2 regions of the Thiomicrorhabdus aquaedulcis genome follow, and region 1 is predicted to be linked to the other one. Evidence: predicted binding sites of a transcription regulator. Region 1 holds the regulator's gene; the other holds the start of a gene.
The links. The regulator PhoB, encoded in region 1, activates phosphate uptake and scavenging genes when phosphate is short. The targets are predictions, from matches to a motif close to GNNTGTCATAAAACTGTCANAT.
Positions count from the first base shown of each region.

Region 2: a site for PhoB is predicted at 3,577-3,598, ahead of tkt (transketolase). Genes of this name have one in related genera too.

Region 1 is NZ_AP018722.1:1,857,595-1,874,253, reverse strand. Features, by position in the region: gene glnA (type I glutamate--ammonia ligase) at 1-1,092, opposite strand, end outside; gene EP181_RS08555 (ABC transporter permease subunit) at 1,428-3,719, shown strand; gene pstA (phosphate ABC transporter permease PstA) at 3,731-5,383, shown strand; gene pstB (phosphate ABC transporter ATP-binding protein PstB) at 5,426-6,244, shown strand; gene phoU (phosphate signaling complex protein PhoU) at 6,341-7,054, shown strand; gene phoB (phosphate regulon transcriptional regulator PhoB) at 7,311-8,009, shown strand; gene phoR (phosphate regulon sensor histidine kinase PhoR) at 8,013-9,314, shown strand; gene EP181_RS08525 (inorganic phosphate transporter) at 9,539-11,110, opposite strand; gene EP181_RS08520 (PstS family phosphate ABC transporter substrate-binding protein) at 11,371-12,339, shown strand; gene EP181_RS08515 (2Fe-2S iron-sulfur cluster-binding protein) at 12,459-12,710, opposite strand; gene EP181_RS08510 (ion transporter) at 12,788-13,654, shown strand; gene EP181_RS08505 (DsrE family protein) at 13,791-14,309, opposite strand; gene EP181_RS08500 (BolA family protein) at 14,464-14,760, shown strand; gene nrdB (class Ia ribonucleoside-diphosphate reductase subunit beta) at 14,903-15,886, opposite strand; gene EP181_RS12955 (hypothetical protein) at 15,883-16,035, opposite strand; gene EP181_RS08490 (ATP-binding cassette domain-containing protein) at 16,186-16,659, opposite strand, start outside.
Region 2 is NZ_AP018722.1:315,584-332,242, forward strand. Features, by position in the region: gene EP181_RS01295 (efflux RND transporter periplasmic adaptor subunit) at 1-303, shown strand, start outside; gene EP181_RS01300 (efflux RND transporter permease subunit) at 300-3,473, shown strand; gene tkt (transketolase) at 3,720-5,708, shown strand; gene gap (type I glyceraldehyde-3-phosphate dehydrogenase) at 5,838-6,836, shown strand; gene EP181_RS01315 (phosphoglycerate kinase) at 7,051-8,238, shown strand; gene pyk (pyruvate kinase) at 8,487-9,929, shown strand; gene fba (class II fructose-bisphosphate aldolase) at 10,018-11,082, shown strand; gene EP181_RS01330 (hypothetical protein) at 11,209-11,430, shown strand; gene bioD (dethiobiotin synthase) at 11,452-12,189, opposite strand; gene EP181_RS01340 (phosphoribosylaminoimidazolesuccinocarboxamide synthase) at 12,199-13,089, opposite strand; gene EP181_RS01345 (phosphate-starvation-inducible protein PsiE) at 13,146-13,628, opposite strand; gene rpe (ribulose-phosphate 3-epimerase) at 13,790-14,494, shown strand; gene EP181_RS01355 (phosphoglycolate phosphatase) at 14,623-15,303, shown strand; gene EP181_RS11855 (hypothetical protein) at 15,444-15,590, shown strand; gene trpE (anthranilate synthase component I) at 15,583-16,659, shown strand, end outside.

The sequences.
Region 1 (16,659 bases):
CGTTGGATCTGGAAAACGTAATTCAACACGACGTGCGCGCTCAGACGGCGCGTAAGGGATGCGAATAGAGGCTGAACGGTTTTTACCAGAGTAGGCCAATAAAATAGGCGCTTCAAAGCCAGGAACCAAACGCTTGTATGAGTTAGTTCCAGGGTTAGTAAAGGCGTTTAGGGCGCGGGCGTGCTTCATTAAGCCGCCAATGTACCAAATGGCTTCTTGCGATAAACCAGAATATACGTCACCGGCAAAAATGTTTTTGCCATTTTTGGTTAAAGACTGGTTAATGTGCATGCCTGAACCGTTGTCGCCTACGATGGGTTTGGCCATAAACGTAGCGGTTTTGCCCAAGGCGTGACAGGTGTTGTGCACGGCGTATTTAAGAATTTGCACTTCGTCGGCTTTAGCGGTAAGGGTGTTACCACCTACAGCTAATTCGCACTGTCCAGCGGTGGCCACTTCGTGGTGGTGCGCTTCAATTTTTAGACCCATTTCTTCGGCCATAACGCAGATGTCGGCACGTACTTCGTGCAACTGGTCAACCGGAGGAACTGGAAAATAACCGCCTTTAATGCTTGGGCGGTGACCCATGTTGCCGCCTTCGTAGGCTTTTTCAGAGTTCCAAGCGGCTTCGCCACCGTCAATCTTAACAAAGCAACCAGAGATGTCAGCGCCCCAACGAACGTCATCAAAAATGAAGAATTCAGGTTCTGGACCAAAAAACGCTGTGTCGGCAATGCCGGTTGATTTTAGGTAAGCTTCTGCTTTTAACGCAATACCACGTGGATCTTTTTCATAAGATTCCATGGTGTTGGGGTCAATAACCATACAGCGAATGATGATGGTTGGATCGTTGGTGAAAGGATCTATTACGTAACCGTCGGTTTGTGGCATCAGAATCATGTCTGAATTATGAATGCCTTTCCAACCTTCGATAGATGAGCCGTCAAACGATTGACCGTCGGTAAAGAAATCTTCGTCTACTTTAGACGCAGGAACGGTGACATGTTGTTCTTTACCGTGTGTGTCAGTAAAGCGTAAGTCAGCCCATTTGACGTCTTTTTCTTGGATTAAATCAAAAATAGCTTGTGGCATTGTTATATGTCCTTTTACAGCGAAGGTGATTGAAATGAAGTTTGCAAATAATAGCTGGAATTGTGCCAGGTTGCCAATAATATTTATTAATCTTTTAACTGCTTGAATTTAACGGGTTTGATGGCTGTATTTTGCGTAACAGCGTGCAAGAAAAATGGAAAAATGTACAAATATGGTGCGTTGGGTGTTTTATTGTGGTGCGATGCAGCGATTAAATGCGGTGTTTTTTTTAGAAATATACGAGTTTTGCAACCTTATTGTCATATTGAGTCGTTATAGTTGCGTCGTGAAAAAACGCTTCCTTTTTAAATTGATTGCCGAAAGGTTAAAAACTTATGAGTACAACCCGTTCCTCAAACGCGCAAGCCGCTTTAGACAAAGCCTTAAAAGGACCTTTGTTTGATAAGCGAATCAAACGAAGAAATTTAAAAGATACGATAGCCGCAGTCGGAATAACCGTGGGTGGTATCAGTGTTATTTTTGCTGTTCTTTTAATTATGTTCTTTTTGGTGTACGTGGTTGGTCCATTATTTATATCAGCCTCTGTAGAAAAAGCCAATCAGTACACTGTGCCCGGTGGAGCTTCTGAAAAAACACTTTACTACGCTATGGATGAATATCAAGAATCTGCGGTACGTTTTAGTGCCTCGGGTAAGATGTTTGGCTTTACAGTCGCAACGGGTGAAACTACGTTAGTAGAAGATTTGCCATTAGGCGGTCAAACAATCAGTAGCTTTAATGTGGTGGACGAGGCTAAAAACATCTTAGCGTTTGGCTTGTCTGGTGGGGGCGTGTTGGTCGCTAAATATGGCTACAAAGTAACGTATCCTAACGATCAGCGTACTATTACGCCGGTTATGACTTATCCGTATGGTGAGACGCCTCTTGTGTTGGGCGATTCGGAAATTACGCATTTAGCCTTGCGTGATAAAACGTCTGACTTGCAAATAGCTTATGTGCAATCAGGGGCAAGTGAATCTATTGAGTTAAAACGTTTCTCAAAAATTGAGTCGATGTTGACCGATGGCATAACGCTTGAACAAGATGTCGCGGTGAGCATTCAAGCTAAAGGTCAAATTGATTGGCTGTTACTGGATGGCAACATGCGCAATTTGTATACGGTAAGCAAAACCGGTGAAGCGCATTATTTTAATCTACGTGATTTACGCAACCCTGAATACATTGAGCAAATTGATTTATTGCCTGCAGGGCAGCAAGAAAATGTTACCACCGTGCGTTTTTTACTAGGCGATTATTCTTTAATGGTCGGTACAAGCCAAGGTCAGGTCATGCAGTGGTTTCCAGTGCGTGATGCAAACAACGACTACAGCTTAAAAAATATTCGTAATTTTAAAGTCAGCGAATCTCCCATTGAAACCATTGCTATTGAGAAAGGGCGTAAAGGATTTGCCACAACCAATGCAGAGGGAGAGTTAGATTTATTTCATTCGACCTCTGAGCGTCATTTGTACTCTGAGCTTGTTAGTTCTAGTGGTGCTGGTTTTGTAGCGATTACGCCGCGTGCTAACGGTGCATTGATTGAAACTGCTGAAGGTCAATTGGTGCAGTATCATATTGAAAACGAGCACCCTGACGTATCCATGTCAAACCTATGGGGTAAGGTATGGTATGAAGGCTATGACGAGCCTACTTATACGTGGCAGTCGTCTTCGGCTAACTCAGATTTTGAGCCCAAGTTTTCATTAACGCCTTTAACCTTTGGTACGTTAAAAGCGGCCTTATATTCAATGTTGTTTGCCGTGCCTATTGCTGTTTTGGCGGCCATTTTTACAGCGTTTTTTATGGATAAACAAACTCGCCAGTGGATTAAACCATCGGTTGAGCTTATTGAAGCCTTGCCTACGGTAATTTTAGGGTTTTTAGCCGGTCTGTGGTTAGCCCCTTATATGGAAGCGCATTTACCCGGGTTTTTCTCGCTGTTTATTGTAGTGCCCATTGGGATATTGCTCTTTGGTTATGGGTGGTCAAAATTGCCCGAAAACCTGCGTCATAAAGTCCCTGTGGGCAAGCGTGCAGTCTTAATGATTCCGGTTGTTTTATTCTTAGGTTGGGTTGCAATGACTATGAGCGTGCCTATTGAAAACGCTGTGTTTCAAGGTGATATGCGCCAATGGTTAACGGTTAGTGCAGGCATAGATTTTGATCAGCGTAACGCCATGGTTATCGGTTTTGCTATGGGCTTTGCATTAATTCCCACCATCTTTTCAGTGGCCGAGGACGCTATTTATAACGTACCGGGCTACTTGGTTAATGCTTCTTTGGCATTGGGTGCAAGCGGTTGGCAAACTTTGGTGGGCGTAGTGTTGCCTACCGCCAGTCCTGGGATTTTTTCGGCCATTATGTTGGGCTTTGGACGCGGCGTGGGTGAAACCATGATTGTGTTGATGGCATCGGGTAATACGCCGCTTATGGAAACCAACCTGTTTGAAGGCTTGCGTACCCTGTCGGCCAACTTAGCGGTTGAAATGGCCGAAACAGAAGTCGCCAGTTCGCATTATCGAGTGTTGTTTTTATCAGGCCTGGTGTTGTTTATTTTCACCTTTGTATTTAACACATTAGCCGAAGTTGTTCGTCAAAGAATGCGTCGCAAATACGGTTCGCTATAAGGAGTTATGAGATGAAAACCTGGTTTAAAAAAGGCGAACATTGGATTTGGTTTAGTGCATCAACTGTCAGTATCAGTTTGGTATTGGTGTTTGGTTTGTTGGCGATGATTACTTATAAAGGCCTGATTCACTTTTGGCCACATGAGGTTTATGAGGTAAGTGTTAAGCAACCCAATGGCCAGTTAGAAACGGTGATTGGCGAGTGGCAAGACTCTAAGATGTTGGTGGTTGAAAGTGATGCGCCAGAAGCAATTCATGGCAAAATCGACGTTCCCCAGCACCTTATTAAGACCGGTAACCGCGATATTCTAGGCATTGATTTTAGATGGGTCAGCAGTTTGGACTTGCAAGGTGGTTTTACTACCTTGTCTAACAATGTCATGGTGGTTGAGCGTTTTGAGTACGGTAATCTGTATGGTCACGCGGTGCAGTTTAGTGTGGACGGTCAAGATATCAGAGAGCCTGCCGAGTTATTGGCGCGCTTAAATGAGCAAGTGGGTAAAAGCGCCGATATTCGCGCCGAAATACGTCACATCGAAAAAATCGAGATTGGTAAATTAAACGCCAAAATTGAGGGGTTACGTTTAGAAGAAAAAATACAAATTGCTGACAAGACCTTAACCACTGACAGCAAGGCTCTGTTGGATTCACAACGCGCCGAATATGAAAAGCAATTTACTGCCTACCAAGGGCAAACTAAGGTTTTTTATGATCAGTTAAAATTGTTGGGTGAGTTAACTTTACGCGTTAGCACGGGTAAAGAAGTCGTTGTTCCTGTGGTAAAGATGGTACACGCTTGGCAGCCTAACAATATGACGACCACTGAAAAGGTGGGGTATTTCTTTAATGCTATGGGCAACTTCTTGTGGGACGACCCACGTGAAGCCAATACCGAAGGTGGTGTGTTTCCAGCCATTATTGGTACCGTGACCATGGTGTTATTGATGACGTTATTTGTAACCCCAATGGGCGTTATTGCCGCCATTTACATGCGTGAATACGCTAGAGAAGGCACGGTATTGCGTTTGGTTCGTATATCCATTAACAACCTGGCGGGTGTTCCGTCGATTGTCTTTGGTATTTTTGGATTAGGGTTCTTTGTATATATTTTAGGTGCCAATGTAGACGAACTGTTTTACAACTACGCCTTACCCAGTCCTACTTTTGGAACGCCAGGCTTATTATGGGCGTCATTGACCATGGCGTTGCTAACGTTGCCCGTGGTGATTGTGTCAACCGAAGAAGGCTTGTCGCGTATTCCTCGTGCTTTACGTGAAGGTGGCTTGGCCTTGGGTGCAACTAAAGCCGAAACCATTATGCGTTTAGTATTGCCCATGGCGATGCCTGCGATTATGACCGGATTAATTTTGGCTATTGCGCGTGCAGCGGGTGAGGTTGCTCCGTTAATGTTGGTGGGCGTGGTTAAATTAGCTCCAGAGTTGCCAATAGACATGATTGCCCCGTTTGTGCATTTAGACCGCAAATTTATGCACTTAGGTTTTCACATCTACGACGTAGGCTTCCAAAGTCCTAATATAGAAGCTTCTCAGCCCTTAGTGTATGCAACGTCTTTATTGTTGGTGATTATTATTGTCGGGCTTAACTTAGGCGCCATCACCATTCGTAACCGATTAAGAGAACGCTACAAAGCGCTTGACCATTAACCTACATGCTTGGCATGACCCCTATTTTTAAGGAAAATCGACATGAGTGAATACAACATGAGTATTTCGTTAGACAGAGAAGATCGCAGCCTATCGTTAGCAAACGAAAAAGTGGCAATTGAAGTTAAAAACTGGAATCTTTATTACGGTACCAAGCAAGCGTTGATGGATGTAAATATGATTATCCCCGAAAACCGCGTTACCGCGTTTATTGGGCCGTCAGGGTGCGGTAAATCGACTTTATTGCGTTGTTTTAATCGCATGAACGATCTTATTGACATTGTGAATACCAAAGGTGAGATGTTGTTGCATGGCGATGAAATGTACGCCAAGCAAATGGACGTAGCTGCATTACGCCGCCGTGTGGGCATGGTGTTTCAAAAGCCTAATCCGTTTCCAAAATCCATTTATGAAAATGTTTGCTACGGTTTGCGTTTGCAAGGCATCAGTGACAAAGCTGTATTAGACGAAACGGTCGAATGGGCATTAAAAGGCGCAGGATTGTGGGAAGAAGCCAAAGATCGTTTGCACGACAATGCGTTGGGATTGTCTGGTGGACAACAGCAACGTTTGTGCATTGCACGCGCCATTGCCATTAAGCCTGAAGTGCTGTTATTGGATGAGCCCACGTCGGCGTTAGATCCTATCTCGACGCTTGCCATTGAAGAACTTATTTTTGAGCTTAAAAAAGACTTTACTATTGTTATTGTTACGCACAATATGCAACAAGCGGCACGTGTATCAGATTACACGGCCTTTATGTACATGGGTGAACTCATTGAATACGCTGACACCGACAGCTTGTTTACGCGCCCTAAAATTAAGCGTACCGAAGATTACATTACCGGACGTTATGGCTAATATACGCTTCACAACGTTTTAAAACGGCGTTGACCAGGCCTGGTCAACGCAAAAATCCGCATATATTTTATTAAAGCTGTTTTTAGGAGTGTAACCATGGAACGTACTGAATTTAAAGCGCATATTTCTGAGCAATACAATCGCAATTTAGAAGACCTGTTTAACCAAGTATTAGAAATGGGTGGAATGGTCGAAAAACAACTCGATAACGCCCTAGAAGCTATTAAATGTAACGATTTGCCATTGGCAAAAAACATTAAAGTGTTGGACAAAATTGTCAACAAAGAAGAGATGGAAATTAACCGTTTGTGCGCCAGCGTTTTAGCACGTCAACAACCTACGGCGTCAGATTTACGTTTAATTATTATTGCCATCCGAATTGCAGTCGATTTAGAGCGAATGGGCGATGAGTCGGTTAACGCCGCCAAATTAGCCATTAAAATTGCCGACAGTGATTATCGTTGCGAAAGCATTCCGGGTTACTTAGGTTTGATAGAAATTGCCACCTGCGCCACTGAAATGCTTAAAAAGTCACTCAATGCCTTTTCACGGTTAGACTTATCCGAAATTGCGGATATAATCGACGATGAAGAACGCATGGACATTGCCCTAAAAACCGCTACTCAAAGCGTGTTGCAAGGTTTTAACAGTACCAATATTCCACCAGAGTATTTAATCGAAATGATTTATGCGTTGCGTGCCGCCGAGCGTATTACCGACCATGCGGTTAATATTGCCGAAAGCGTCGTGTACTTGGTCGAAGGTCAAGACATTCGCAATATGGATTCAGATAAACTAGCAGACTTTTAAAAGGCGTTAAACCCGTTTAATTATTAGAGACCTTTGCACGAGTGAGGCGCGAAAGAAAAATGCGGGAAAATTTGCCTGATTGCGGCGGGAAATGCAGTGAATAGCTGGCTATTCGCAAGTTTTTCAACAAAAATCGGGTGAATTTTAACCATTTTTATTCGTGAATTCACTCGTGCAAAGGTCTCATTAAGCCTAAAAGACGTGCAAAGGTGGTCTGGCTCACGAGTCTGCACCACCCAATAGGAGAAAGACATTAATGTCACAACCCACCATTTTGATTGTTGAGGACGAAGCTGCAATTCGCGATATGCTTAGATTTACCTTGGAATCTTCGGAATACACGGTAATAGAAGCGGCGAACGCTGAGCAGGCCTGGTTAATGGTGCTTGAGCAACAACCCGATCTGATTTTATTGGATTGGATGCTTCCCGGCATCAGCGGTGTTTCACTGGCGCAACGCATTAGACAAAATGACAAAACGCGTGCGGTGCCCATTATTTTGTTAACCGCTCGCGGTGAAGAAAACGATCAGGTTAAAGGCTTTGAAGCCGGTGCAGACGATTACGTGGTTAAACCATTTTCTCCGCGCGCCTTAGTGGCTAGGGTAAAAGCCATATTGCGTCGTCAAGAAAGTGACGTTCAATCGGTTGATGCCTTAGTGGCCGGAAAAATGCACTTAGACTTAACCAGTCACCGTTTTTTAGTAGACCAACAAGAAGTTAAATTAGGCCCTACTGAGTTTAAGTTGATTCAGTTTTTTATGTCTCATCCCAACCGCGTCTATTCACGGACGCAATTACTTAATCACGTCTGGGGCGAAAACATTGTGGTCGAAGACCGCACGGTTGACGTTCATATTCGTCGGTTACGTAAAATTCTTGAACCGCTTAATGTCGCCGATTACATTCAAACTATTCGCGGCACCGGCTACCGATTTTCGGCGCTTGAGGTTTAAGCGTTGTTGTCCAGCGGCGTTCGCCGCGAACTCACTTGGCTAGTTACCTCGTTGTGGGGGGTGATGTTTTTTGCTTGGCTTACCAGTTGGTGGCTACAAAGCTTTGTGGCGTATGCCGTTTTTTATGTGGCTCGACAGTTGTGGAGTATGCGCAAATTTGAGCGGTGGATGGAAGGCGGTACCCAATCGGCTTTTCCACCCACGTCTGGGTTTTGGAGCGAGCTAAGCTACTTGGTGTCAAAGAAACAGCGAGCGGTTGAAAAGCACGCCGATTTGCAACTGTATAAGTCAGAGCAATTTAAAGCCGCATCCATGCTGATTCCTGATGCCATTATTTCGTTAGATTCTAAAAACTACATTGAATGGTTTAATGCCTCAACCGAAAGTATTTTAGAGTTTAAGCGTGATGATGTCGGTCGTAAAATTGAAAGTTTGATGCGGCATCCTGATTTTTTAGCGTATTTAAAACTAAAACAACACACGTCTTCCTTAACCATTAAACGGTTGCAAGGTCAGCAACGCATTTACAATGTGCAAATTATCCCGTATTTTAACAATCATAAGCTATTGATTTTAAGAGATATTAGTGAGCTTTATAATTTGGCACAAGTGCGGCGAGATTTTATAGCCAACGCCTCGCACGAGTTGCGTACCCCGCTTACGGTGTTAAAAGGGTATTTAGAAGTCATGCTCGACACCCCAGGGCCGCATCAAGCACAATGGCAGGGCGCTTTGAGCAATATGCAAAATCAATCGGATCGCATGCAGGCTATTATTGAAGATTTGCTTATGTTGTCGCGCATGGAGTCCGAAACCTTAACCGCCAAAGAAGAACCGGTTGATGTGCCTGATATGCTGGTTAAACTTGAAGTAGAGGCCAATCAGCTCAGTCAAGGGCAGCATAAAATTGTTTTTGATGTAGACCCTTGTCTTGGCGTGATGGGGCAACCTGAACCGCTTAAAAGTGTGTTTATGAACTTGGTGTCAAATGCTATTCGCTATACGCCAGAAGGCGGTGTGATAGAAGTGCGTTGGTTTAAAGAAAAAAATAGCGCGCAATTTTCCGTCAAAGACAACGGCATTGGCATTGCACCCGAGCACATTAGCCGCATTACCGAACGTTTTTACCGTGTTGACACAGCACGTTCACGTGGCACGGGGGGAACAGGGTTGGGGCTGGCCATTGTAAAACACATTTTAGAGCGTCATGGCTCTTCATTGGCAATTAACAGTCAGTTGGGTAAAGGGTCAACGTTTAGTTGTAAGTTCTCTGCTAAAAAGGTGATTGAGCAAACGCCAGATTAAGTATATGAGACCTTTGCACGAGTGGGGTACGAGAAAAAATGAGGAAAAATTTTTGGCCGTACATCCACTCGTGCAAAGGTCTCTATATAGAAGTGTTTGATTTAAGCGCAGTGACCAGGCCTGGTGAGGTTGTTGATGAATGTATGCAAACAACCAGGCCTGGTTAAAATATATTTAATAAAAAACTGAATAAGCGTTATGTTGTAAAGGGTGGTTAAAGGTCATTAAGGCACCATCATTCCGCGAATTGCATAATATATCAATGCAGCCAACAGAGCCGACGCAGGAACCGTAATGACCCAGGCGGCCACAATTTTTAAGAACGCCGAGCGTTTTACCAACTCTTTTTGATAAACCTTGTTAAGCGATTTACGCTCTTTTTTGGTTAGTTCTAGCTCTGTTTGCTTGTCTTTTAATTGCGCCAGCATGAGTTTTTTCTGTTTTACTGATGCTTTTTCAAATTTTTGAATAAAGCGTTCAGTAACGTGATGATCGGCACCTTGATGGTGGTCACGAATCTCTTGTATGGTATTGGCGTAATTGCGTTTTAAATATTCACGCAAGAACCCAACGCCAAAAATGCCGCCTACCGCAATGTGGGTAGAGCTTACGGGTAATCCCAGTTGAGAGGCAACAATCACCGTGACAGAGGCCGCCATAGCCACAGAATAGGCGCGCATTTGATCCAGTTCGGTAATTTCACTGCCAACTGTTTTAATAAGTTTAGGGCCAAACAAGAGTAGCCCTAAACTGATGCCAAGCGCACCAATCACTAAAATCCACAATGGAATAGCCGCACTGGCTGAAACGCCGTGGGTTTGCACAGCATCGTAAATGGCTGCCAAAGGCCCTACGGCATTGGCTACGTCATTGGCACCGTGAGCAAAGCTCAATAAAGCGGCCGCAAAAATAAGCGGAATGGTAAACAACTTGTTAACGCTGTTTTTGTTATTTTGCATGCTGTTGGCGTTGCGGTTAATAATGCGTTTTACGCCCCAATAGGTTAGCAAGGCAATGATTAAACCAATCAATGCGGCTTCGTAAAACTCTGCTTTCCAAAGGGTTTTTAAGCCTTTCATAACCAAATAAGTTGAAAATGCCCACGCCATAAGAGCAATTAAAATAGGCAACATGCGCTTAGAAGCCGCCACCATATCGTCTTTGTAGGTGATCGTGCGCTTTATCCAAAACAGAAACCCGGCGGCAATTAAGCCGCCTAAAATGGGTGAGATAACCCAGCTGGCAGCAATAGCCCCCATTTGGTTCCAGTTGGCAATGTCCCAACCGGCGGCGGCAATGCCCGCCCCTAAAACCCCGCCAACAATCGAATGCGTGGTAGAAACGGGTGCACCCATAGCGGTCGCTAGGTTTAACCATAATGCGCCGGCCAATAAAGCGGCAATCATGAGCCAAATAAACGTGTCGCTGTCGTTAATTAATTGAGGGTCAATGATGCCATTTTTGATGGTGCTGATTACGTCACCCCCCGCAATGAGCGCGCCGGCGGTTTCAAATATAGCGGCTAAGACGATGGCACCTGTAAGCGTAAGCGCCTTAGAACCCACCGCGGGACCTACGTTGTTGGCCACGTCATTGGCACCAATGTTAAGTGCCATGTAACCACCAATCATGGCGGCGATAACCAGTTCGATGCTGACCACGCCCGTGCCCGTTTGCAGGTTTGCGGTAAACATCATAATCATAATAATAAAGAGCAGAGCCGTACCAAAGCGAAACATTTCTTTGCGGCCGCGCTGGGTGGCGTTTTCTATGTCGTTAATATCTCGTAATTCCATAAGCTTAAAGCTCTACTGTTGGCTAAATTAGGCGTGAATTGTATATAAAAACCGCTTAAAAAGGGCGGAATATTACAAAAAGATGACAAGATAAGTAATGGTCTCTTTTGGGGTGTTAGGCCATGAATATTTTCGTGCTTTTAAGCACGGTTAGGTACGACGTCACACAGTTGTCATATTTCTGTCAATTGCGTGTTATGAAGTGTGCTTATACTTTTGTCCCGTAAAGAACGTTTTTATTATTAACTCGGAGTATAAACATGATTAAACGTAAGTTTTTAATGGCCATGGGTCTTGCTGCTACTACCGTAATGGCATCAAACGCCGCTCACGCCGTAGACGCTAATTTACCTGTTTACGAAAAAGTTTCAGGTGTTTCTGGTAACTTAAACTCAGTGGGTTCAGATACCCTTGCTAACTTAATGACCCTTTGGGCTGAAGAGTTTAAGCGTACGTATCCAAACGTTAACATCCAAATTCAGGCGGCTGGTTCTTCTACTGCGCCACCAGCACTAGCTGAAAGCACGTCTAACATTGGCCCTATGAGCCGTAAAATGAAAGACAAAGAAATTTCTTCGTTTGAAGAAAAACACGGTTACAAGCCTACTGCTGTTGCCGTTGCGATTGATGCCTTGGCTGTATACGTAAACAAAGACAACCCAATTGACGGTTTGTCTCTTGCACAAGTAGACGCTATTTTCTCTACAACACGTACATGTGGTGCTAAAGAAGATATTACTAACTGGGGTCAGATTGGCGCAACAGGGACTTTATCTGATAAAGACATTCAGTTATTTGGACGTAACTCAGTGTCTGGAACTTACGGATACTACAAAGAAAAAGCGCTTTGTAAAGGTGACTTTAAGTCGTCAGTTAACGAGCAACCTGGTTCTGCATCGGTTGTACAATCTGTTTCAGCTTCTTTAAACGGGATTGGTTATTCTGGAATCGGTTACAAAACAGCCGGTGTTAAAGCTTTAGCATTAGGCAAGAAAGAGGGCGATAAGCACGTTGCAGCCACTACTGAAAACGCGTTAAATGGTACTTACCCATTGTCACGTTTATTGTATGTGTATGTTAACAAAGCGCCTAACAAGCCTATCGAGCCAGTTGTGGGTGAGTTCTTAAAGTTAGTATTGTCTAAAAAAGGCCAAGAAGACGTTGAGAAGGATGGTTACATTGCACTTCCTGCTGAAATCGTTGCTAAGCAATTAGCGGCTATTAAGTAATATGATGCAAAACTTAACGCATTGAACAATGCGTTAAGCAGATGGTTTATTGGCCTTAATAGGCCATATTGACACAAAAAACCCACTTTTTAGTGGGTTTTTTGTGTATCCGATTTAAGTTAAATTAACTCAATAACCACATCGGTTAACGGAATTACGCTGCAGGTTAAAATCTCACCCGCCCGCGTATCGTAAGCGGGACTTTGAATTTCTTCTACTTTTCCGGATATTAATCGCACAGTACACGCGCCGCAATTGCCACCACGGCAACTGTAGGGCATGTCAAAACCGTTTTCATCTAAGGCTTCTAACAGTGAAAACTGTCCGGTAAATTCACACTCACCTTGTCCTACGACTTGAATCTTTGCCATGGTATTTCCTTTTTGTTTTGGATGGGTCATTTAACGTGGTGTATTTTAACAACGATTGATAAGGGCTTTGCAGTAAAATGCCCCTCTTATTTAAAAAACAAAAGAAGATTGTGTTTATGACCTGGAATGACTTTCAAAATCGCTTTCAAACTATTCGTGACAACAAAGCATTTGAGCTGTTTGTGATTGGGGTGATTATTTTTTCATCGTTGATGATTGGTATTCGCACCTACGAGATGCATCCGGTGGCCGAACAAATTTTATGGGGTTTAGATTACGCCGTCACCCTGTTCTTTTTGCTAGAAATAAGCATTCGCATGGCGGCCGAAGACCGTCTAAAAGACTTCTTTAAAAAGGGCTGGAATATTTTTGACTTTGTGATTGTGGCGGTGAGTTTAATTCCGCTAGACGATTCGCAATACGCCCTTATTGCGCGAATGTTGCGTTTGTTTAGGGTCATGCGTTTAATCTCGTTTATTCCTGAGCTGCGCGTGTTGGTAAGCGCTTTACTCAGCGCCTTACCGCGCATGGGGTATGTGGCGTTATTAATGTTTATTATCTTTTATGTGTACGCAGTCATTGGAAACTTGTTGTTTGAAAACATTAATCCGGTGCTGTGGGGCGATTTGGGTGTGTCGTTGCTCACCCTGTTTAGAGTGGCCACATTTGAAAGCTGGACCAGCGTAATGTACGAAACCATGGCGATGTACGGCTTAAGTTGGATTTATTATTTAACGTTTATTTTCTTTTCGGCGTTTGTGTTTTTTAACATGATGATTGGGATTGTGGTTGAGGTGTTAGACGAAGAGCATAAAAAATTAACCGCCGATCAAGACGACCTAGAAAAACAAGAACACGTGGACTACGAGATGCGCATTGAGCAAGAGTTGCAGGCGTTGCATCAAAAACTGGACGCGCTTTTGGCACAACAAGCGGTTAAATAGAGTCGTTAATTAGAGCGGTTAAATAGAGCGGTTAAACCAGGCCTGGTCATTTGAATTTACAAAATTTAACAAATCTACCAGGCCTGGTAATGTAAAAGGTGAAGTAAAGAGTAATTTACAAATTAGCCGTGATGCATTACCAAAATAACGGTTTGTAACCTTCTTCTTGCAGCTCCATTAACGCCGCCGCACCCACTTCGGCGTATTCGGCAAAGTCACGCATGTCGGCGTCTTTCCAGTGCAGGGTGTTCATAGTGTTGCCGCACGCAATCCAGCGCACGTTGTAGTCTTTAGCAAAACTCGCCACGCGTTCGTAGGTAAGGGGGTCTACTTTACGGGTCGGGTTTTTGGCCAATACATGCAACCCAGGACCAATCGCGACCACGGCAATGTCCACGTTGTCGCCGTAGCGTTTAATCATGGCCTGAATTGAATTTAAAATTCCCAATTGATAATCGGGGTCGGCTTTGTTAAACATGTACACCGCTTTGTGTTGCGCTGGATCGCCCGGAAAACGCTCGGTGGGCGCGTCTTGCAGTTCGGGTACGGGTTTAAGTGCACCGCTGGCCGGAGCAGATTGTGTTTGCGCTTGGCTTAAGGGACTAAAGCTGAATAAGCACACGCTTACGAGGGCAGAGGTTTTAACAAAGTTCATGGCAGACTCCTGTGTCAATAGACCTAAAATTATACTCACAAACAGTGATAAAAATATAAATTTAAGGCATAAATAAGTTTTATAATCTTGGGTTCAGTGCGACCAGTTAACATTGAGTTAACCCCGCCAAGCCCATATTGATGAGGTATTTTGTATGTTACAACCCCAAATTGAACACGCCATTCGCGCCACTTTTAATGTGGTCTACATGGAGCTAATAAACGAAAGTCACATGCATTCTGGGCCAGAACCCGAATCGCATTTTAAGTTGGTGGTGGTGTCGCCCGAGTTTGAAGGCTTGGCCAAAGTAAGGCGTCAGCAAGCGGTATACCGCGCGTTAAACGAGTTAATGCCGCAGTTTCACGCGTTGGGCTTGCACACCTATTCGCCCACCGAATGGTTAGCAGTCGAGCAAGCGCCGCGTTCGCCAAAATGCACCGGCGGGCATTAAGTTGTCTTTTTAAAAACGTTGCCGTGTATTAACGCAAAAAACCCATTTAACCAGGCCTGGTTAAATGGGTTTTTTGGTTTTAAAAGCCTTTTTAACCAGATTTATATGCGGTCTAAAAGCTTTTTAACGGTGTTGCAAACCGCTACAGTGAAAAATCGTTAAAGTCTTCTTGGTTTACTTTTGAGTCAACTTGTCCCACCAAATACGAACTTATTTCGGACTCTTGTGGGGCGACTTGTACATTATCGCTCACCAGCCAATTGTTCATCCACGGAAGTGGATTGCTTTTGTGTTCAAAAATGGGTTCAAGGCGTAAGGCTTTTAGACGCACGTTGGTAATGTATTCCACATAGTCTTTTAAAATTTGCGCGTTTAAACCAATCATCGAGCCATTTTTAAACAGGTACTCAGCCCACTCTTTTTCTTGCTGAGCGGCTTCTTTAAAGATCGTGTAGGTCTGTTCCAGTTGTTCTTTGGCAATTAACGCCATCTCTGGATCGTCTTGACCGTCAGCCAAGAGATTGATCATGTTTTGCGTGCCCGACAAATGCAAAGCCTCGTCGCGCGCAATCAGTTTAATCACCTTGGCGTTGCCTTCCATTAAGCTGCGTTCGGCAAACGAAAAACTGCAGGCAAACGACACATAAAACCGAATGGCTTCTAACACATTGACCGACACCAAGGTTAAATACAGCGCGGTTTTAATCTTTTTACGAAACGCATCGTCTTGAGACAAATCAATTTCGTTGGCATACATGTGATTGGTTAAGGCAATCAGCTCATCGTAATAGTGGGTAACGCTTTCAGCGCGTTTGGTAATCTCTTCGTTATTGACAATGTCGTCAAAAATCAACGAGGGATTGGCGACAATATTGCGAATAATATGAGTGTACGAGCGGCTGTGAATGGTTTCGCTAAACGCCCAGGTTTCTATCCACGTTTCTAACTCGGGAATAGACACCAGCGGCAGCAGAGCGATGTTAGGCGAACGGCCTTGCACCGAATCGAGCAGGGTTTGATATTTTAAATTGCTGATAAAAATGTGCTGTTCGTTGTCGGGCAAATCGGCGTATTCGGTGCGATCGCTCGATAAATCGACCTCTTCGGGACGCCAAAAAAAGCTCAGTTGTTTTTCAATGAGTTTTTCAAAAAAGGGTATTTTTGCTGGTCATAACGCGCCACATTGACGTTTTGACCAAAGAACATCGGTTCTTTCATGGCATCGTTGGGTGAACGACAAAAAGTAGAATAACTGTGTTTTTCTTTGCAGCTCATAGTGGCGGAGTCCTGAATAAAAATGGGTCAAGTAGTTTACATTAAAACATCGGTCTAAAACACGTGTTTGAGAACAAAACGCATTTGACCAGGCCTGGTTAAATGCGTTTTGGGTGTGCTTGGCTGCTGATTTGTCGTGATGACGCGCTATTATTCGTTAAGCAACGCTTCTAAGGTTTCCCAACGGGCAAAGGCGGCTTCCAGTTGGCTCTCTTTGTCGGCCAGAGTTTTTAAGGTGGCTTGAATTTTTTCTTCACCCGATTGATAGAATTCGGCGGCGTTCATTTGCTCGGCTAAGGCTCTCAAGGCTTTTTCAAGCGCGTCAATTTCAACGGGCAGGGCGTCGTATTCGCGCTGGTCTTTAAAACTGAGTTTCTTGGGTTTGCTGGTTTTTGTGACTTGACCGCTGTCGGTGGGCGCAGGAATAGCCGCTTGCTCGATAGCATCGGTTTTCTCTAGCGCTTTGGTTTCGGCTTCTTTATTGAGTTTGTTAAAACTCTGTTTGCCAAAATGCGCGGGACGTTGACGCAACCAATCGTCGTAACCGCCCACGTATTCGTTGACCACGCCGGGGGCGTCAAACACAATCGAGCTGGTGCACACGTTGTTTAAAAAGGCGCGGTC
Region 2 (16,659 bases), 900 kb from region 1:
TTTGCGCTTGCGCCAGGCATGCAACAGACCAGGCCTGGTGATTTGCTTGAGATTGGTTTGCAAGGCGTGCTGATGCATAACGTGATGAGCGTGCCGTTTAGCGCCATTTACGGCAGTGATAAAGTCTATGTGGTTGAAAACGAACGTTTGGTGTCTAAAACCGTCGAAATGATGGGCTCTGTTGTGCGTGACGGTAAGTTGTGGGCGTTGATTAAGCCAAGTTTTGCGGCTGGCTCAAAGGTCTGCATTACCCACTTACCCAATGCGGTGTCGGGGCTTAAAGTAACCGAGGTGGTGTTATGAAAGACGCTGAGCGCTCGTTAACGCCAGGCGATGCGGACATTATTATTCCCGAAAAGCCGTTTAAATCAAACGGCGTAATTGGGTTTTTTGCCCGTCATAAAGTCGCGCCCAATTTGCTGATGGTGATTATGTTGCTGTTGGGTGTGGTGGCGTTGTTTAAATTGAATGTGCAGTTTTTTCCTAATTTTGAACTCGATTACGCCACGGTTAAAGTGGTTTGGCCGGGTGCCAATGCCGAAGACATCGAAACCAGTGTGACCGAGCCGATTGAGCGGGTTTTACGCAATATCAATAATTTGGATGAGATTACCTCTACCTCGGCGCTGGGGTTGTCGTCTATTTCGCTTAAATTTAACGAAGGCACCGACATGATTGAGGCGCTCGATCAGGTCAATCAACGGGTAAGCGAGCTGCGAAATTTGCCGCAAGATATTGAACAGCCTGTGGTAGAACGTTTGGTGCGCTATGAGCCGGTAGCACGCATTTTGGTGGTGTCTGAGAAGGGCGATTTAAACGAATTACGCACCCAGGCTCGGCAGTTTGAGCGTGAGTTGTTGGATCGTGGGATTGATAAAATTGCTTTTACCGGTTTGCCGGCCGAAGAGTTGGCCATTGAGCTGTCGCAATCGCAGTTAGAAATTAGTCAGCTGTCGCTCGAAGGTGTGGCCAGTCAAATTGCCAATATGAGCCGAGACTTTCCCGCCGGTTCGGTGGGGCGTGACGACAGTGTGCGTGATTTGCGTGCGCTGGAGCAAAAGCGCACCGAGGTCGATTTTAATCAACTTTCGTTGGTGGCCAACGACGCCGAAAAGGTGTTGTTGGGCGATGTGGCCAATATTGAACGCCGTCCGGTAAAAGATGCGCCGTTTATAAGGGTGGGTGGACATGCGGCGGTGGAGATGTTGCTGCAACGAGCCGAAAACGGCGACACCTTAAAAGCCTCTAAAATTATGAATGAATGGCTGCTGGACACCCAACCTAATTTACCCCAAGGCACCCGTTTGCAGGTGTACGATGAAACCTGGGCGTTGGTAAACGAGCGCATTATGCTGTTGGTTAATAACGGCGTGGGTGGGCTGATTTTGGTGGTGCTCATTTTGTATATTTTTATGCACGGCCGAGTGGCTTTTTGGGTGGCGGTGGGCATTCCGGTGTCGTTTATGGCCACTTTAATGATTATTTATTTGGCCGGTGGCAGCATAAACATGATTAGTTTGTTTGGGCTGATTATGGCGTTGGGTATTATTGTGGACGATGCCATTGTGGTGGGCGAAGACGCTTTAGCCCACCACGAACGCGGTGAGTCACACTTACAGGCCGCAGAAGGCGGAGCGCATCGAATGTTAGGGCCAGTAACAGCATCATCGCTAACCACGGTAGCGGCATTTTTGCCGCTGATGCTGATTGGCGGTGAGATTGGTAATATTTTATTTGCCATTCCATTGGTGATTATTGCAGTAATTTTTGCCTCGTTAATCGAAAGTTTTACCATTTTGCCCGGGCATTTACGCTATGCCTTAGCTGGGGTAGAAAAAGCCAAACCCGGCTCTATTCGTTATCTGCTTGATTCTAATATTGACCATTTTAGACATCATCAATTTAGACAGGTCATACGCTGGGTGCTAAACAATCGCGCCATTACGTTAATGACCACCTTGGCGTTAATGATTTTTGTGATAGGTCTGCTGGCCGGTGGTCGATTGGGGTTTGTGTTTTTTCCGTCGCCCGATTCGGCTAAGTTAAACGCCGATGCACGGTTTGTGTCGGGTACTACGTCCGAACAGTCGGCGCAGTATGTTGAACAATTGTATCAAGCACTTTTAGACACCGAGCAGGCTTTGGAACCGGGGATTTTAAAAGTCGCGGTGTTGCACTTTAATAAAACCAGTACACAAACGGGTGCTAATTTTGGGGGTATTAACATTGAATTGGTCGAACCCGATCAACGCGCCACGCGCAACGCCGAATTTATAAAAGTATGGCAAGAAAAAGCCGGAAATATGCCAGGCTTGGACGTGTTAACCATTGAAGCACCGCGCTCCGGTCCACCGGGCAGTGACATTGATGTGCGGTTGTCGGGCGCCGAACCGATGAAACTAAAACAGGCCTCGTTAGATTTGCAAGGGGTGTTAACCCAAATTGCCGGTGTGAGCAGTGTGCGCGATGACTTGCCGTTTGGTCGTGAGCAGTTGGTGTATGAGTTAACCAGCCAGGGTCATGCTATGGGCTTTACCACGTTGTCGTTAGGTCGCCAATTATCTGATGCATTTTCGGGGCGTTTGGTGCAAATTTTTACCGACGCCGAGGACGAAGTTGAAGTGCGCGTGCAATATTCACGCGCCGAGCAAAATACATTGGGTACGTTAAACGCCATGCAAGTCACCGCCCCTGATGGTCGAAGAGTCGCGTTGAGTTCGGTGGCCAGTTGGTCGAGTAAAAGTGGTTTTGATGTCATGCGTCATGTGGATGGCCAGTTGGCGGTAACGGTGATTGGTGAGGTGGATAAAAATGTTAATAACGCCAACTTAATATTAGACGAGCTAAAACGCTCTACCTTGCCTGACCTGGCACAACGTTATGGCTTGCAATACAGTTTAGAGGGGCAAAATAAACGCCAGGCCGAAACCATGGCCGACATGAAAATGGGCTTAATGATTGGTTTAGCGATGATTTACATTGTGTTGGCGTGGGTGTTTGGCTCGTACGGCTGGCCGCTGGTGGTGATGATGGCCATTCCCTTTGGACTTGTAGGCGCTATTTTGGGTCATTGGTGGATGGGATTGGATATGACGATTTTGTCCTTGTTTGGCTTTTTTGGTCTGTCGGGCATTGTGGTCAATGATTCCATTATTTTAGTCAGTTTTTATAAGCAGTTACGCGCTTCGGGCTTGTCGGTTAACCAAGCGTTAGAAGAGGCCGCTGTTCAGCGAGTTAGGGCGGTTTTGCTCACGTCGCTTACCACGATTGCTGGTTTAACGCCTTTGTTGTTTGAAACATCGCTGCAGGCGCAGTTTTTAATTCCGATGGCCACGGCGATTGCGTTTGGCTTGATGTTTTCTACTTTATTGATTTTGTTGGTTATTCCCGCGTTGTTATCGGTGTATGAACGAGGGTTTGAGCGCTATTTTAAAAAACCGCCCAGTTCAGTACAAAGTCCAGTTGTTTTATAAGGGTATGCGTAAAACTTAGGTGATTGATTTTTTTATAATTTTTACTGATTTTGCCCGATAGCCGCGCAAATAGAGTGTTTGCGATAAATAAGAAAACTTGATGATTTGATGGTTTTAAGAGAGAATAATCGTCCCAAATTATATTATGGTGCGGGTTTGTGTGTAAAATTTAACCCGTAAAACGGTTTGTTTAAGCGCAATAAGCATCGTAAAAACCGAATTTTTTATAAAAATTGAGGAAGTTGTATGACAACTCGTAGAGAACTAGCAAACGCTATCCGTGCCTTAAGTATGGATGCTGTACAAAAAGCAAACTCAGGACATCCAGGCGCGCCTATGGGCATGGCAGACATCGCTGAAGTTTTGTGGAACAGCCACATGAAGTACAATCCAACCAATGCAAAATGGGCCGATCGCGACCGTTTTGTGTTGTCTAATGGACACGGTTCAATGTTGATTTACTCACTATTGCACCTAACCGGCTTTGAGTTGGGCATGGAAGATCTTAAGCAGTTCCGTCAATTACACGCTAAGACAGCCGGTCACCCAGAATACGGGTATGCCGATGGAATTGAAACCACTACGGGTCCTTTAGGGCAAGGTTTTACCAATGCTGTGGGTATGGCGATTGCTGAGCGCACGCTGGCCGCACACTTTAACCGTCCTGAGCATAACGTTGTTGATCACAATACCTACGTCTTTATGGGCGATGGTTGCTTAATGGAAGGTCTTTCTCACGAAGCGGGTGCTATGGCCGGTGCGTTGGGCTTGGGCAAATTAATTGCATTTTGGGATGACAACGATATCTCTATCGACGGTCACATTGGTGATTGGATGGAGCGTGATGTAGCTGGTCGTTTTGATTCTTACAATTGGCACGTAGTGCGTAATGTAGACGGTCACGATGCCGAAGCGATTAATAAAGCCATTTTGGAAGCCAAAGCGGTAACCGATAAGCCTTCGTTAATTTGTACCCGTACCATCATCGGTTTTGGTTCGCCAAACCTATGCGGTTCACACGATTGCCATGGCGCACCGTTAGGTGACAAAGAAATCGCCGCAGCACGTGAATTTTTAAACTGGCCGCATGCGCCGTTTGTGATTCCTGAAAACATTTACGCAGGTTGGGATCATAAAGCCGCTGGTGCGAGCGAAGAAGCTGAGTGGAACACTCGTTTTGCAGCGTATGAAGCCGAATACCCAGAATTAGCATCTGAATTTAAACGTCGTATGGCCGGTGAGTTGCCTGCTAACTTTGCAGTAGAAATGGATAAGTTTATTTCTCATACGCAAGAGCAAATGCCAAACATCGCTTCGCGTAAAGCGTCACAAAACGCCATTGAAGCAATGGGGCCATTGTTGCCTGAAATGTTTGGTGGCTCGGCTGACTTAACCGGTTCTAACCTAACCAACTGGTCTGGAACGGTTAAAGTAAATCACGATAACGCCAACGGTAACTACCTGTCGTGGGGTGTGCGTGAATTTGGTATGGCACACATGATGAACGGTATGGTGTTGCACGGTGGTTTTAAAGTCTACGGCGCCACCTTCTTTATGTTTATGGAGTTTATGCGTAACGCGTTGCGTATGTCTGCGTTGATGAAAATCGGCACAATTTATGTGTACACTCACGACTCTATTGGTTTGGGTGAAGACGGTCCTACGCATCAGCCGGTTGAACAATTGGCCACCATGCGCGTGATTCCAAACTTCCAAACTTGGCGTGGTTGTGACGCTATTGAGTCGGCAGTTTCTTGGAAAATGGCGATGCTACGCGGCAATGCGCCCACTGCATTGGTGTTTTCGCGTCAAAACCTAACGCCTATGGCGCGTACGGCTGAACAAGTTAAAAACATCGAAAAAGGTGGTTATGTATTAAAAGATTGTGCTGGCACGCCTGACATTATCTTTATTTCTACCGGTTCTGAAATTGGTTTAACCGTACTAGCGGCGGACGCAATGGATGCAAACGTTCGCGTCGTGTCGATGCCTTGCCCTGAAGCGTATGATACGCAAGATCAAGCGTATAAAGATTCGGTACTTATTCCTGGCGTTAAGCGCGTGGCGATTGAAGCCGGTGTGGCCGATTGCTGGTACAAGTACGTTGGTTTAGAAGGTGGCACTGTGTGCATGTCTACCTTTGGTGAATCGGCTCCCGCAGGCGAACTGTTTAAAGAGTTTGGCTTTACTGTTGAAAACGTGGTGGCAACCGCTAACCGTGTTTTAGGCAAGTAATCGTATAAATTCGTAAAATGAATTAATAGATTATTTTATTGGTTTTTATAAATTAACCAGGCCTGGTAAACCAGCAGGCCTGGTTAGTGTTTGTCTTTAAAAAGGCAAACCGTTAATCAGGAGTTAAAAATGACAATTAAAGTAGGTATCAACGGTTTTGGTCGTATCGGTCGTATGGCGTTCCGCGCGGCGGCAAAAGATTTTAAAAACATCGAAATCGTCGCCATTAACGATTTACTAGATCCAGAATATTTGGCATACATGCTTAAGTACGATTCAGTTCACGGACGTTTTGACGGTGAAGTGTCGGTAAAAGACGGTAACCTAATTGTTAACGGTAAGACCATTCGTATTACCGCCGAGCGCAACCCAGCAGACCTAAAGTGGGGCGATGTGGGCGCAGACTTAATCATTGAATGTACTGGTTTCTTCTTAACTGAAGAGTCTTGCCAGGCGCACATTGAAGCGGGTGCTAAAAAAGTAGTGCAATCTGCACCTTCTAAAGACCATACTCCAATGTTTGTATACGGTGTTAACCACAACGAATACAAAGGTGAGGCGATTGTTTCAGCCGCTTCTTGCACCACTAACGGTTTGGCACCTGTGGCTAAAGTGTTAAACGACAATTTTGGTATTAAGCGTGGTTTGATGACCACTGTTCACGCAGCAACCGCTACCCAAAAAACCGTTGACGGTCCATCTTCAAAAGATTGGCGCGGTGGTCGTGGTATTTTAGAAAATATCATCCCATCATCAACCGGTGCTGCCAAAGCCGTTGGCGTTGTATTGCCTGCACTTAACGGCAAATTAACGGGTATGGCGTTCCGTGTACCTACTTCTGACGTTTCTGTAGTCGATTTAACGGTTGAGTTGAATACCCCTGCTACCTACGCTGAAATTTGTGCGGCGATGAAAGCGGCTTCTGAAGGCGAAATGAAAGGCGTGTTGGGTTATACCGATGAAGCCAACGTTTCTACCGATTTCCGTGGTGATTCACGTCCGTCAATTTTTGACGCTAACGCAGGTATCGCATTAGATTCTACGTTTGTTAAAGTAGTCGCTTGGTATGACAATGAATACGGTTATACCTGTAATATGATGCGTGTTGTAGAGCACGTGGGTAAATAATTTTTAGCTATTAAATAGTTAAAACACCCTGTTTTCAAAGACTGTGTAAGCAGTCTTTGAAATAATTTTTGGTTTAGACGTTTGTCACGCTCTTTTAAATGTGTAATGCAAAAAATGAACCTTTAAACCAAAATTTATTTGCTTTAAATTAGCCTTAAATCCCCCGTTATTTTCGATTTCGAAACTAACTTTTAACCTAAAAAGAGGACTCACTATGTCTGTTATTAAGATGTCTGATCTAGATTTGGCTGGAAAACGTGTATTAATTCGTCAAGACCTAAACGTACCAGTTAAAGACGGTAAAGTAACTTCAGATGCACGTATTCGCGCTTCATTGCCGACCATTAAAATGGCGGCAGAGGCTGGCGCTAAGGTTATGCTAATGTCTCATTTGGGACGTCCAAACGAAGGTGAATATTCAGACGAGTCTTCATTAGCACCGGTAGCGGCAGATTTATCGGTCAAATTAGGCAAAGAAGTCCGTTTAATTAAAGATTATTTAAGCGGTGGTTTTGATGTAGCTGACGGTGAAGTGGTGTTACTAGAAAACGTACGTTTTAACGTGGGTGAAGGTAAAAACACAGAAGAACTTTCAAAACAATACGCGGCATTGTGTGACGTATATGTTATGGATGCATTTGGCACGGCACACCGCGCACAAGCGTCAACGCATGGTGCAGGTGCATTTGCTGACGCGGCGTGCGCTGGACCTTTATTAGCGGCCGAGTTGGATGCATTAGGCAAAGCCTTAAACAACCCAGCCCGTCCTTTGGTTGCTATTGTGGGTGGTTCTAAAGTCTCCACTAAGCTAACTGTACTAGAGTCGTTGTCTGAAAAAGTAGATCAGTTGGTTGTGGGCGGCGGTATTGCCAACACGTTTATCGAAGCGGCCGGTTACAACGTAGGTCGTTCTTTGTCTGAATCGGATTTGTTGGATACGTGCAAAAAGTTAAACGAGATTATGGAAAAACGCGGAGCCGCAATTCCTTTAGCCACGGATGTTGTATGCGGCAAAGAGTTTTCTGAAACAGCGGTTGCACAAACTAAAAATGTATCAGAAGTTCTTAATGACGATATGATTTTTGACATTGGCCCTAATACAGCGGCTGAATTAGCAAAAATTATTAAAAACGCCGGTACTGTTGTATGGAATGGTCCAGTAGGTGTATTTGAGTTTGATCAGTTTGGTGGTGGTACAAAAGCCATTGCTATGGCGATTGCAGAATCTAATGCATTCTCTATTGCGGGGGGTGGCGACACCTTGGCCGCTATTGATAAGTACGGCATTGAAGATAAAGTGTCTTACATTTCTACTGGTGGTGGAGCGTTCTTAGAGTTTTTAGAAGGCAAAAAATTGCCAGCAGTTGAAATGCTAGAAGAAGCCGCTAAAAAAGCTAAGTAAGATTTAAAAACGATTTGACCAGGCCTGGTTAAATGACCAGGCCTGGTTTCATTTTAATGTCATTTAAAGTCTGTACATTATTTTATGTTCAATGTTATTGAACGGCGTTCTGAATGAGGATGACTCGGTAAGTAAATTGTTTGATACCACAGCCAACGGATTTGGCTGTCTGGATTGGATAAATTTATTTTGCGAGACATCTTTTTTAGAATTTTGCACAGCTTAATTTATTAAGGATTTATACAGTTATGTTTAATGGTTTAAGAAGAACAAAGATTGTCGCCACTCTAGGGCCGGCTACCGATCGCGAAGGCGAAATGGAAAAAATGATTATCGCGGGTGTTGATGTCGTGCGAATCAATATGTCGCACGGCAGTCCAGAAGAGCATAAATTACGCGTACAAAATGTACGCGAACTAGCCGAAAAACTGGATCGTCAAGTCGGTGTATTAGTCGATCTTCAGGGGCCTAAAATTCGCATTGGTCGCTTCTCAGAAAATAAGATTATTTTAGCCGACGGTGATAAGTTCTCACTTGATAATAATGTGGGAAAAAACGACGGTAACCAGCGCGAAGTCGGTCTAACCTATAAAAACCTACCCTATGACGTGAAGTCTGGCCACCGTCTATTACTGGACGATGGTCGCTTGGTGTTTGAAGTAAATGACGTTGTCGGTGAGCGTGTTAACTGCACCGTAATTGTCGGTGGTGTTTTGTCTAACAATAAAGGTATTAACTTACAAGGTGGTGGCTTGTCTGCTGCAGCGTTGACCGATAAGGACAAAGAAGACATTATTACCGCCGCTGAAATGAACGCCGATTATTTGGCATTGTCGTTCCCGCGTTCGGCAGAAGACGTAGAATATTGCCGCTCACTGGCCGTAAAAGCCGGTTTAAATTGCAGTATTGTATCTAAAATTGAACGTGCAGAAGCCGTTGCCGATGACGCGACATTAGACGGAATTATTTTGGCCTCTGATGTCATTATGATTGCACGTGGCGATTTGGGTGTTGAAGTAGGCGATGCTCAATTGCCTGCCCTGCAAAAGAAAATGATTAAGCGTGCGCGCCAGCTAAATCGCGTCACCATTACCGCAACCCAAATGATGGAAACGATGATAGACAACGCTATCCCAACGCGTGCCGAAGTCTTTGACGTGGCCAACGCAGTTATGGACGGTTCGGATGCGGTGATGTTGTCTGGCGAAACCGCTACGGGCAAATCACCCAGTTTAGTGATTGAAACCATGGGGCGTATTTGTCGCGAAGCTGAAAAATCACGCACGTCGCGCGAGTCTACTCACCGTATTGATGAATCGTTTACCGCTGTGGACGAAACCATTGCGATGGCGACCATGTATGCAGCCAACCATTTTGGTGTTAAATGCATCGCGGCCTTAACCGAATCGGGTAATACACCCTTGTTAATGTCACGTATTAGTTCAGGCATGCCCATTATTGCCTTAACACCGCATTTGGCAACGCGTCGTAAAGTAACGTTGTATCGTGGTGTCTATCCTTCATCGGTCGATTACACCGGCTTGGATGACGCGCAGATTCAGGCGTCTATCATTGAAAAAATCAAAGCTTTTGGCATTGCTGAAGTGGGTGATTTGATTGTACTTACGCGCGGTGAATCTCGCGGCGCTATGGGCGGTACAAATCGCATGGAAATTGTAAAAGTATTGTAACTTCCGGGAATTTATGTATTAAGCTTTTTAAAAGCTTGTTAAAATAACGTAATTCTTTTTTTAAACTCAATATAGAGGAGTCTCGCACATGGCGATGATTACACTTCGTGAATTAATGGACTACGCAGCAGAACACAGTTTTGGTATGCCTGCGTTTAACGTAAACAACATGGAACAGGTTCGTGCAATTATGCGCGCTGCTGCCGCTGTTGACTCTCCAGTAATCCTTCAGGGTTCTGCTGGTGCGCGTAAGTACGCGGGTGAGCCCATGCTACGTCATATGATTGCTGCGGCAGTTGAAATGTACCCTAACGTTCCAGTGGTTATGCACCAAGATCACGGTTCGGATGTAGGCGTATGTTTACGCGCTATTCAATCTGGTTTTACCTCTGTGATGATGGACGGTTCTTTGATGGCCGACATGAAAACTCCAGCGTCTTATGAGTACAATGCAGGCATTACTGCAGAAGTGGTTAAGATTGCCCACGCAGGCGGTGTGTCTGTTGAAGGTGAGCTTGGGTGCTTGGGTTCTTTAGAAACCGGTATGATGGGTGAAGAAGACGGTCACGGTTCTGATCAAAAAATGGATCATTCTGCGTTGTTGACTGACCCAGAAGAAGCGGCACAATTTGTTAAAGACACCAATGTTGACTGTTTAGCGGTTGCGGTTGGAACGTCTCACGGCGCGTACAAGTTTACGTCTAAGCCTTCGGATGACGTGCTTAAGATTGACCAAATCAAAAAAATCCATGAGCGTATTCCTACGACTCACCTTGTAATGCACGGTTCTTCTTCTGTTCCAGAAGAGTGGTTAGACATTATCAACAACTACGGTGGTGACATGGGGCAAACTTACGGCGTTCCAGTTGAAGCGATTGTAGAAGGGATTAAATACGGTGTACGTAAAGTTAACATAGATACCGACCTACGTATGGCGTCTACTGGTGCAATTCGTAAGCATTTAGCTGAAAACACGTCTAACTTTGACCCACGTAAGTTCTATAACGCGGCTGAAAATGCGATGATGGAAATTTGTAAAGCACGTTTTGAAGCGTTTGGTTGTGCGGGCCACGGTTCAAAAATTAAGCCTTTAGGAATTGAAGTTATGCAAGCGCGTTACGCTGCGGGTGCATTGGATCAGAAGGTTAGATAATAACCGCTGATGCTGACCAAAAAAGCCCGATTTATTCGGGCTTTTTTGATTACGTTGGCATTGAATATTTTTTTTAGAAATGCCCAAAACTTAGTTTTAGGGCATTTTTTTTGTCAGGAGAAGCCTGTGTGTTTAGTTATATTAGCCGGAATGCTTATTTTGTTTTATGCGTTTTATGGCCAGGTTGAGAGTTATCAATTGGTGGAAATAATAGATGGTTTGGCGACACCCGCTGGGGATGGGTGGGAGATTTTATGGACATTGTGGCCAATATTAGGCTTTGTATTTTTGCTGGGCGTGCTAACGGTTCTACTGGCTTTAAAAGTATGGATGCCGCCGCGTGGATGAGTTTTCTAAGTAAAAAAACAACTACACCTTGGTTTGCATTGAATTGTCTTGATGACTGAGTAGTTCTATAAGTTTTGGGCTTAGCATAACAGGCGTTTGGCTGGGGTTGAAGGCAACGGAAAATATTGGGTAATGGGTGAACTGCGCTAAGCCTTGCGAAAAATCACCGGGTTGCAAATGGTTTACAACAATGGCCAGCAAGGATAAACCACTGGCTTCAATGGCTTCAACGGTCAGTAACGTATGATTAATGCACCCAAGCTGATTACCAACAACTAAAATAATGGGGTAACCCAATCGCATCGCCAAATTTTTATTAAAACCATCGCTCGCCATGGGCGAGTAAAATCCACCGGCACCTTCTATCAAGGCAAAATGATTATTGGGAACCGAACAGGCCTGGTATAAGTCATTAATGGTGATGTTAAGTCCCGCGTGAGCAAGGGCTAAATGCGGCGAGATGGCGGGTTCAAGAGTATAACGACCTATGACATCTAAAGGTTCCAAACTCTTGGCCGCGCATTGTAGAGCGAGCGCATCGGTTGAAAGCAAATCGCCGTTAAGTTGACGAACGCAACCCGAGGCGATGGGTTTGCGAGGCGCTACCGTAATGCCGTGCGCCACTAATGTGGCGGCCAGGCAGGCACTTATATAGGTTTTGCCCACGTCGGTGTCGGTGCCGGTTATAAAACAACCAGGCCTGGTTAAGTGCGTTTGACTTAACCAGGCCTGGTTGTTGTCTGTGGGCGTATTTGTCACGCTATAACATCACAAGTTTTCGGTTAGGCGCGCTTGCGCTTCGTGGTATTTTTCAAGCGTTTTAAGCACAATCTCTTCGGGTAAAGCCGGGCCGGTGGCGGGGTTTTTATCCCAATCTAAGGTTTCTAAGTAGTCACGAATAAACTGTTTGTCAAAACTCGGTGGGTTTTTACCTACTTTATAGCTGGCGGCGGGCCAAAAGCGTGAGCTGTCTGGCGTAAGGGCTTCGTCAATTAAATGAATCACGCCGTTTTCATCTTCGCCAAATTCAAACTTGGTGTCGGCAATAATAATGCCGCGTTGCAAAGCAAATTCAGCCGCTGCAGTGTATAGCTTTATGCTGATATCACGCACTTTGTCTGATTTTTCTTGACCCATAATGGTCACCAACTCATCAAAGCTGATGTTCTCATCGTGTTGGCCAACGGCCGCTTTGGTGGAAGGGGTAAACAAAGGTTCAGGCAGTTTTTGCGATTTTTCAAGTCCGGCTGGCAGTGGAATGCCGCACACACTTTGCGATTTTTTGTACTCTTTCCAACCCGAACCAGCTAAATAACCGCGAACAATCGCCTCGACCGGTAAGGGTTTGAGTTTACGCACAATCATGCCGCGACCGTCCAACTGTTTAAGTTCATCGGCGGTTAAATAGTCGGCCAAGTTCATGTCGGGCGCTAATTGATTGGGGACGATGTCTTGGGTTTTTTTCATCCAAAATTGTGCCGTATCGGCCAAAATTCTTCCCTTGCCAGGAATGGGTGTTGGCAAAATGGCGTCAAACGCTGAGATGCGATCGGTGGTGACAATTAATAGGTGCGACTCATCAATGTCATAAATGTCACGAACTTTACCCTTATTAATTAAAGGTAAGCTTGTTAAATGCGATTCGTAAAGTGGTTGCATTAAGATATTCCTGTGTCTCGTAATTCGTTTTTCAGAGTGTTAAAGCTGTATGCAGACTAGTCTGTTATTCGGCGTCTTTTGTTGTATGGATAATTTATGTGGCCATATCGAAGTATGAGAGTTGCAATCGTAATTAAGGTGATGGTTCCACCAACCGCAATCATTTCCCACTCACTCATCTCTTTCATATCTAAAATTAACAATCGGGCAAGTGCCACAATCGCAATGTAAAGGGGTAGGCGTATTGGTAGTTTACCGGATTCCAAATAGATAGCGACCATCGCTAATACTTCAAGGTATAAAAATAATAGCAGTAAATCACCTAAGGTTACCATTCGTGCGTTAATCATGTGCATGACTTCAATGTAACCGGCAAAAAGGGTTGCCAAAGCAATGATAACCAATCCTACGTACTCAGCGTAATGAATACCTTTAGACAGATAAATTTCGCGTTTTGGTCTAACAACTACTTTTCTATATTGTTGATAATTAGTGGCACCACCACTTTGGCGACGTTCTATTGGTTGATTTTCATCCATGATTTTAGTCCCTAAACTGAGCTTAAAGCTTGTGGTGGAGCGTAATAACCTACAAAAAACAAATTAGATGCTATTGTCGTATTCAATTTTTTGCCCATTTTATAGGATACTGTTAAAATGCACGAATTAATTTTTCAAAAATTTCTATAAGGAACATTAGCATGGCTAAGCAACAAAACTGGATTGCCCCTTCGATTTTATCAGCAGATTTCGCTCAATTGGGTAAAGATGTTAAAGATGTGTTAACCGCTGGAGCGGACATTGTTCACTTTGACGTTATGGACAATCACTATGTGCCTAATTTAACCATTGGGCCGTTGGTGTGCGAGTCGTTAAAAAAGTTTATGGTTCGTGAAGGATTAAGCGCGCCGATTGATGTGCATTTAATGGTTAAGCCTGTCGACCGTTTAATTGGTGACTTTGCCAGTGCCGGTGCTGACATTATTACCTTTCACCCCGAAGCGTCAGAGCACATTGACCGTTCACTGCAGTTAATTAAAGCCGCAGGCTGTAAAGCCGGTTTGGTGTTTAACCCAGGTACGTCGTTAAGCTATCTTGAACACGTGATGGATAAAATTGATATGATTTTGATTATGTCGGTTAATCCCGGGTTTGGCGGCCAGGCATTTATTCCCCAAGCACTTGAAAAATTGCGTGCCGCACGCAAATTGATTGACGAGTCTGGTCGTGAGATTCGTTTGGAAATTGACGGTGGCGTAAAAGCCGACAACATCGCAGAAGTGGCCGCAGCCGGTTGCGACACATTTGTATCGGGTTCTGGCTTGTTTGGTAATGTTAATCCAAACGATCCAAACCGTTACGACACCATTATTAAACAGATGCGTGCTGAACTTGCAAAAGTGTAAACACTGATCTTGTTTTTTCTAAAAACGCCGGCGGCTTATAGGGCGCTGGCGTTTTGTTATTTTATGACAAAGCACATAACAGCAAAGTACGCTCACGATTGAGTGGTTCAAACGCAAAGGAAGCCTTAGTGGAAAAGTTAAAACCGGGATTTGTGTTGTTTGATTTAGACGGCACGCTTGTCGACAGCGTACCCGATTTGGCGTATTGCGTGGATGAGATGATGGCGCAACTTGATATGCCAGTGCGCGGCGAAGATGCGGTGCGTAATTGGGTGGGCAACGGAGTGCAGCGTTTAGTAGAACGCGCCCTTGTTAATGCGGTAGAAGGCATGCCCGATGCTGATTTAATGGCTAAAGCCTATCCTATTTTTTTAGAGTTGTATAAACACAACACGTCACAGCGCAGTTGTGTGTACGACGGAGTAGTGGAAGGCATTGAGTGGCTTATTGCCAACGATTACCGTGTGGCATGTGTCACCAATAAAGCCGAGGCCTTTACCATTCCGTTATTAAAAGACAAAGGCTTGCACGATTACTTTGAAGTGATTGTCAGTGGTGACACTTGTGCCGAGAAAAAACCCAGCCCAATGCCGTTGTTGCATGCGGCACAACAGTTGGGTGTTGCGCCCGAAAACGCCTTAATGGTGGGCGATTCTAAATCGGACGTGTTGGCTGCACGCGCCGCTGGGTTTCACATTTTTTGTATGCCTTATGGCTACAACCACGGTGAAGACATTCGCAACTACCACCCAGATGTCATTATGGAATCGATGGTGGAATTGGCCGATTATTTAGACGCTAAGTCTTGATTTAAACTGCGTTGTTGAACCATGTTAAGCATAAACGACCAGGCCTGGTCGTTTGTGTTTTTGGTTTTTGAATGCAATCATTATTAAATAAAAACCTTAGAAATTTATAATCACACTGTTTTACTCAGAGACCTTTGCACATGCGTTTTATTAAAGCATTGTTATTAGAAATTTTTAGACCCATAGTGTGTTCTGTGGCCGGCATTAGCCGTGCCATTGCGTTTAAACGACTTGAACACCGTGCGGCCAAGCCGCTCAAGACTATCAAGGCAGACCCCAATGAATAATGCACATTTTGCCAATTTAGCCCAGCAAGGGTATCGCCGTGCTCCGGTCATGCGCACGGTTCTGTCCGATTACGATACGCCCTTGAGCGTTTACCATAAGTTGGCCAATGGCGCGTATTCGTATCTGTTTGAGTCGGTACAAGGCGGCGATAAATGGGGCCGTTACTCTATTATTGGTTTGCCTTGCCATACCCGTATTCAAATTTGCGGCCAGCATATTAAAGAGTTTGTAGGCGGGTCGGTGGTGCAACATCAAGTGGTCGATGACCCATTGGCGTGGGTTGAAGCCTATCAGGCCACTTTTAAAGTCTATCCGCAACCAGGCCTGCCCAAGTTTACCGGCGGTTTAGTGGGGTACTTTGGCTACGACACCATTCGCTATGTAGAAGCGCGTTTAAAAAACACCGCACCGCAACAGGATAATATTGGCGCGCCCGATATTGAACTGTTGGTGTCCGAAGAGTTGGTGGTGTTTGATAACCTAAGCGGTCAGGTGCACGTGATTGTGCACGCCGATTTAAGCCAAGCAAACGCCTATGACTTGGCGCAAACTCGCTTGGATGAGCTGGCCAAACAGTTGAGCTTGCCTATGGCGGTGCCTGCTGACCAACCCAGCGGTCGCACCCTAACCGAAGCCGATTTTAAATCGAGTTTTGGCGAGTCGGAGTTTAAAGCGGCGGTTGAAAAGGTTCAGCAATACATTTTGGCTGGGGACGCCATGCAAGTGGTTATTTCACAGCAAATGTCGGTGGCGTACAGCGAAAGCCCCATGGATTTATACCGCGCTTTGCGTTATTTAAACCCGTCGCCTTATATGTTTTATTTAAACCTGAATGAGTTGTTTATTGTCGGTTCATCGCCCGAAATTTTGGTGCGTCTAGAAGATCAGCAAGTCACCGTGCGCCCTATTGCCGGCACGCGCCGTCGCGGGGCTACCGTTGAGTTGGATGTGGCGTTAGAGCACGAATTGCTCAACGATCCTAAAGAAGTCGCAGAGCATTTAATGTTGATTGATTTGGGGCGCAATGACGTGGGGCGCATCGCCCAAATTGGCTCGGTGGCGTTAACG